Regions from separate parts of the Faecalispora anaeroviscerum genome, predicted to be linked through region 1. Evidence: predicted binding sites of a transcription regulator. Region 1 holds the regulator's gene; the other holds the start of a gene.

Region 1 (3,415 bases):
GCACCTTTTCCGCCGCCTGCTCACACACGCGAGTGGTGGCTGCGTTATCTAAATATATTTTCTCCAAAGCTGAAAGCCTCCAACCAATCATAATTTCCCTTTCAAACAGGCTGTTGATTTCTTACCCAGGTGGAGGAAGAAATCGCTGTTTTCACAGAAAACCCCTTTGAAAGCGAATTGGTTATCAATCGTAATCAGCCCTATTATACACGAAAAGTTCTCAATAGTGAATACACGCCTGCTTGCATTTTTTGCAAATCCGCGCTATGATAAATCTATATAAGGGATGGATACCCTTTTGTTTTGCAAGGAGGAACCATAATGGCGGAACTGAAAAACACCAAGCAGCGCGGCGCGATTCTGCATTTTCTCGAAAGCAGCCCGGATCCCGTTTCGGCGGAGGATATTTTCGTTCTGCTCAAGCCCTCTTTCCCTCAGCTGGCTCTTTCCACCGTATACCGCAATCTGGAGCGTTTTACAGCAAGCGGGGTTTTGCAGAAAATCAATTTTGAAGACGGCGTAATCCGCTATGCACTGGCCAAGGGCCACGACCACTACTTAATCTGCACCGGATGCAGCAAAAAAATTAAGCTGGACGACTGTCCGCTTTCTCCGCTGGAAATGCAGCTTGCAAAAGCAACCGGCTTTGAGATTGAGCGCCACAGCCTGACGGTCTACGGAAAATGCCCCGACTGTCAAAAGAAAAAGGGTACCCGCGTCACTGTGAAGAAGGCTGACCATACCAAGCTATAAAGTGCTTCCCTCACGGATCGGAAGAATTCCATAAAAACTGGATAAAAAGCCGCAGAACATCATGTTCTGCGGCTTTTTTGCGCTGAGCCCATAGACTCACCAACAAATTGAAATTTGCCGTAATTACAATAAAGCAATTAAGTCTGATTTTTCATAACGATGATGACCTTGCAACCCTTTTTTGTATTTCCAGCATTGAATCGCTTCTTCCAATGATCTGCCTTCGTTGTCTACAAAAAAGTCTCGAATATAGGTATTGTATTCAAACTGCTTATCAATCGTTGTGTTACCTTTTTCCTTTTCTTCCAAAATCCGATCATAGGCTTCGAGTGCAGCTCCATAGGTTTTTCCAGTATTGCTTTTTAAGCACTTCTGAAAAGCAACATTAAAAGAAGACCGCTTACCAATCCCGATTTTCTCTGAGCAAACAAAATCCGGCTCTATTGGAGCATCCTCTGTAATTACACCAACGTCTGGTCTAACTTTGCTTTTTGTGAAAGTGGGCAATATATTACCTGTGCAAAGAAAATAGGCAATTCTGTCTGTAATCTCTATTTTACCACCCGAAGCAGGCAATCCGTTTGTCCTGCAAAAATCCACTAGCTCTTCTTTTAGGTAATAAAAACTACGAAATGTTTTCTCATTCAATTGTTTATCTAAAATTGGGCCTTTCACTCATTTGTATTCCCCTGTTCAATCTCCTGTTTCACCGCCTGAGGAGGTGATCCCCCCGTCAATCCGCATCTGTGGATATTCCGTATCACGAAATGACACGTACCGTAAACTTCTGCTCTTTAACAGATTTTTTATCAGTAATAGCGATAAACGGAAATCACGCGTCCCAGCACCAGGGCGCTTTGAGAGAAAATCGGAGAAAAGGCCGGGTTTTCCGGCTGTAGGCGAATGTACTCCTGCTCAAAGAAAATCCGCTTTACCGTTGCCTCGTCGTCAATCAGCGCGACCACGATCTGCCCATTTTCCGCCGTGTCCTGGCGGTGCGCAATAATATAATCTCCGTCAAGGATTCCGGCGTTTTTCATGCTTTCGCCCTGCACACGTAGCGCGAACAGCTCCTTTTCCGGGTAACGGTGACCCACCAGCGGCAGGTAGCCCTCAACCTCTTCCACAGCCAAAATCGGCACACCGGCAGTTACTCTGCCCAAAATAGGCACTCGGCTGACCTGCTCGGCCCCCTCAATATGAATGGCGCGATTCAGGCCGGCTTCACGCCGTATATATCCCAAGTCCTCCAGCGTTTTCAAATGCAGGTGAACGGTAGACGTGGATTTCAGGCCGGTCGCTTTGCAGATCTCCCGCACAGAGGGTGGCAGGCCATACTGCGCTCTATCTTTTAAATATTCATATATCTTTTTCTGGCTGCTGCTTAGTCCCTTCATCCCATTTCCTCCCAGGTATTCCAAGTCAACTTTATCATACCACAGGGGTTCCAAGATTGCAAACAAATGTTTGAGGTTTTTTCACAATTTCTTTGTTTTAGCGTCCTTTTTTATTTGATTTTAATGCAAAATTACATGACTCCAAAAGTTAAAAGAATATTCATAGCGTATTAACAACTGCCCCGCGAATTCAAATTATAATATGGTTGTATTCAAACGATGGAGCCGCACCATCAGAATACAAAGTTCTACCCTCCTCAATATACCCCTCAAGCTAACGAAAAAAGACCGAATCAATTGGATTCGGTCTTTTTTCTGCTTGCTTGCTTTTTTATTTTCTATTGAGCTTTCCTAAAAACCAAAAATTTTAATTGTGATCTCTTTCCGCCTTCGACGGAAAGAGATCATTCTTTTTTGATTTTTTCATTTCAGATTTATCTCAAACGGCATATTTGGTGTTTTTTCTGGTCACAATATCTGCGGAGGTGCTTTACAGATGAGCAGTCTGCATTTTAAATCAGAAAATCAATCCCCAAAGAAAAACAACAAGGGTTTTTATGTCGCGCTGGGCGTTTGCCTGGTTGCAGTTGGCGTTGCCGCCTGGACTACGTATGACAGTGTCGTGAAATATGCCAATCCGCAGGATACGTCCTCGTATTCCGCCTCACCGACCGGTCGCACACAGTCAGGTGTTTATGCCAGCAGCAAGCCAACGGAGGCTTCGTCTCAGCCACAGTCCAGTGAAGTGGAGTCCACCGCTCCGTCTTCTTCCAAACCGGCTGCTTCGTCTCAGGCACCGGACAAGGCCGCTTCGTCCAAAGCGGAACAGCCAGCCAAACAGACGGCAGCAAAGCCCGCTTCGTACGTTTACCCAGTTGGAGAAACCGTCACTAAAAATTACAGCGGAGATAATCCCATTTTTTCTGACACCATGCAGGATTGGCGTGTTCACTCCGGCACAGATTATGAGGCAAAAATCGGCGACCCGGTTAAAGCCATTGACAGCGGCAAGGTCACGGAACTGTACGCAAACGGCAATCTGGGCAATGTTGTAGTGATTGAACACAGTGACGGAATCACCGCGTACTACTGTGGCATGGGTGACACTTTCCTGGTGAAAAAGGGTGACACAGTCAACGCAGGGCAGAAAATCGGCTCGATTAATGTTGTGCCGATTGAATCGGTGGAAAAACCTCACCTGCATTTGGAAATCAAAAAATCCGGCAAGCTAATCGACCCGGCCACCCTGTTGAAGTAAGCCAAAC
Region 2 (3,415 bases), 930 kb from region 1:
CCTGGCTTTGCCGAGTGGCGCACCGTATTTGAGGGCTTTTTAAAAATCGCGATCTTCATCGCTTACATTGCGTTCTGCGCCAGCCTGCCGGATATTAAACGCGTGTTTCAATATCACGGGGCCGAACATAAAACAATTTTTTGCTACGAAAATGAAGAAGAACTCACGGTGGAAAACGTTCGGCGTCACCAGCGCTTTCACCCGCGCTGCGGCACCAGCTTTATGGTGATTATGCTACTGCTCGGTATTATCGCCGGGTACTTCATTCCATTTACGAACCCCTTTGTGCGCAGTGCGGCCAAAATTTTGTGCGTGCCGCTGCTCATGGGAATCGGGTATGAGCTGATCCGCGTTTGCGGCAAATACGACAATCTTTTTACCCGCATTATTTCTGCGCCGGGCATGTGGATGCAGCGCCTGACGACCAAAGAACCGGATGATTCGATGATCGAGGTAGCGATCAGCGCCATGAAAGAAGTCATTCCGGAAAACGGAGAGGACAGAATTGTGAGATGACCTTTGAGCAGGCCTATCAACAAGGAAAAAGCTTATTACAGCGTGCCGGGGTGGAAAGCCCCGCTTTCGACACAATCTGCTTGTTTCGGCGGGCGTTTGGCATGGACCGTCAGGGTCTTCTGCTGCGGGGAGAAGAACAGGCTCCGCCCATGCAGGCCAAGGAATTTTTTCGCACCATTGAGGAGCGGAGTTCTCGCCGCCCCTTGCAGTATATCTTGGGGGAATGGGAGTTTTTCGGGATGCGCCTCGCCGTGGGGGAGGGCGTGCTGATTCCACGGGAGGAAACGGAGCTGCTGGTTTATACGGCGGCGGAGCTGCTCGGCGGGCACCCCGCGCCGCTGGTTGCGGATCTGTGCGCCGGTACGGGCGCCGTTGGGCTGGGGCTTTCCCGCTTGCGTGGCGACGCCCGCGTGACCTGTGTGGAATGGTATGAGCAGGCGTTCTCCTATCTGAACGAAAACCTGTCCCGCTACGGTGAAGACCGCATTTCGGCGGTGCAGGCCGATATTACACAGGAGGATGCCGCGCCGGAGCTTACAAACCTCAGCGCGGTGATTTCGAACCCGCCCTATATTGATTCGGCAGAGCTGCCGCAGCTTCAGAAAGAGGTGCAGGCCGAGCCGGCCACAGCGCTCGACGGCGGCGGCGACGGCCTTGACTTCTACCGGGCAATCGCGAATATCTGGCTGCCGAGGCTCAGGCCAGGCGGGATTGCCGCTGTTGAGATTGGGGAAAAACAGGCGGAGCAGGTTTCAGCGCTGTTTCGGCAGGCGGGCCTTCTTCGCATTCGGGTTCATCAGGATTTTAACGGGTTCGATCGTGTCGTTTCCGGCGTGTACCAGAGGATTTGAATTCCTGCTCGGAATTTTGAGAGGCAGGCACACAAAACATTCGTTCGATTTTTTCGCCAAATCCATTGATTTTGCGTTTGGAATACAGTATACTAGAACCAAACAACGGAACGGGCATCCTGCTTAAATACGGCGCTTTTTTCTCTGCCGAAGGCGGCGGGAAAAAACGAATGGAACGCTGTATGCTTATAAAGTAAGATATTTTGGCTTTCGGCGGATTAATGAAAAGAATTTTGGAGCGGAGGAGTTTTCCCATGGCAGTGGATAAAAGCAAGGCACTGGATACGGCACTGGCTCAAATTGAAAAGCAGTTTGGCAAGGGCGCCGTTATGCGCCTGGGGCAGAATCAGGCAATGCAGGTGGAAGCAATTTCTACCGGCTCTTTTTCTCTGGATATGGCGCTGGGAATCGGCGGCCTGCCCAGAGGGCGCATTATAGAGGTGTACGGGCCGGAGTCCTCCGGTAAAACAACGCTGGCGCTGCACTGCATTGCGCAGGGGCAGAAAAACGGCGGCTATGCCGCGTTTATTGACGTGGAGCACGCGCTGGACCCGATCTATGCCCGTGCGCTCGGCGTGGATGTGGACGCGCTCCTCGTTTCTCAGCCGGATACCGGTGAGCAGGCGCTCGAAATTACCGAAGCGCTCGTGCGCTCCGGTGCGATCGACGTAATCGTGGTGGACTCGGTTGCGGCACTCGTTCCCCGTGCGGAAATTGAGGGTGAAATGGGCGACTCTCACGTCGGCCTGCAGGCCCGGCTGATGTCGCAGGCGCTGCGCAAGCTGGCGGGCGCGATTTCCAAATCGAACTGCGTGGCTATTTTTATCAATCAGCTGCGTGAAAAGGTAGGCGTGATTTACGGCAGCCCGGAGGTGACCCCCGGCGGCCGCGCCCTTAAATTTTACGCTTCCGTGCGCATCGACATTCGCAAGATTGAAACACTGAAAAACGGCACCGAGCAAATCGGCACGCGGACGCGCGCCAAGGTGGTTAAGAATAAAATTGCGCCTCCCTTCCGCGAGGCGGAGTTTGACGTGATGTATGGCCAGGGCATTTCCCGCGAGGGTGAGATTCTCGATCTCGCGGCCAAGCTCGACATTGTTCAAAAGAGCGGAGCGTGGTTCTCCTACGGTGAAACCCGTCTGGGTCAGGGCCGCGATAACTCCAAGGAGTTTTTGAAGAACAATCCTGACATCAGTGCGGAAATCGAGCAGAAGCTGCGTGAAAATGCCGACCGCCTGCCCTCAAAGGCATCCGCTTCGTCCAAGAAGGCACCGGCTCCGTCGGCACCGTCCGAAGCGGCCAAGCCGGTTGAAATCGAGCAGGCGGCCCCGCCGGCAAAGCCCGCGGCTTCCGGCAGAGCATCCTCCAAAGCGAATATCGACATTTTGGTGGATGATTGATGCAGATCACGGCAATCCGGCCCCACAGAAAGGGTCTTTCCCTGTTGGTACTGGACGGAGAACCGGCGATGGAGCTGGATTCCGGCGTTTTGTACCGGGAGGGAATCCGCGTGGGGGCGGAGCTTTCCGACGAGGAGCTGTACCTCCTGTGTCAGAAGTCAAACGAGGTGCGCGCCAGAGAAAAGGCGCTGTACCTGCTGGAGCATAGGGCGCATTTTAAAGGGGAGCTGGAAGAAAAACTGCGCCGGGATTTCCCGGCCGAGGCCGCAAAGCTTGCCGCCGACCATATGGAGGAGCTGGGGCTTCTCGATGATGCTGCCTGCGGGCGGCAGCTGGCGGGGGAGTTGCTGCGGAGAAAAGGCTTTTCGTCCTCGCGCGCGCGGATGGAGCTGTGCCGCAAGGGGCTCGATTCCGCCTTGGCGGAAGAGATCGTCGAAGAGTTGGCACCGCCGCCGGAGGAAAAAATCCGGCAGCTATTAGAAAAGAAATACCCCCTTGCCGCAAGGGATGAAAAACAGCGGCGCAGGGCGGTGAATGCCCTGCAGCGGATGGGGTATCGCCTGCCGGAGATTCGGCAGGCGCTGCGCTATCTGGACGAAACCATAGAATTGGATGAGGAGCAAATATGGCAATAACAGTAGGAAT

Evidence for each region. The regulator LexA, encoded in region 1, represses DNA repair genes until DNA is damaged. The targets are predictions, from matches to a motif close to CNAACANNTGTTNG.
Region 2: recA (recombinase RecA) is a predicted target of LexA. The motif match lies at 1,401-1,414, and genes of this name have one in related genera.

Annotation. Positions count from the first base shown of each region.
Region 1 covers NZ_CANOOQ010000001.1:1,656,368-1,659,782, forward strand. Annotated here, with positions in the region: gene QOS46_RS08240 (cysteine desulfurase family protein) at 1-67, opposite strand, end outside; gene QOS46_RS08245 (Fur family transcriptional regulator) at 322-753, shown strand; gene QOS46_RS08250 (hypothetical protein) at 877-1,428, opposite strand; gene lexA (transcriptional repressor LexA) at 1,563-2,150, opposite strand; gene QOS46_RS08260 (M23 family metallopeptidase) at 2,647-3,408, shown strand.
Region 2 covers NZ_CANOOQ010000001.1:2,588,334-2,591,748, forward strand. Annotated here, with positions in the region: gene QOS46_RS12755 (DUF1385 domain-containing protein) at 1-516, shown strand, start outside; gene prmC (peptide chain release factor N(5)-glutamine methyltransferase) at 513-1,367, shown strand; gene recA (recombinase RecA) at 1,622-2,770, shown strand; gene QOS46_RS12770 (regulatory protein RecX) at 2,770-3,405, shown strand; gene rimO (30S ribosomal protein S12 methylthiotransferase RimO) at 3,396-3,415, shown strand, end outside.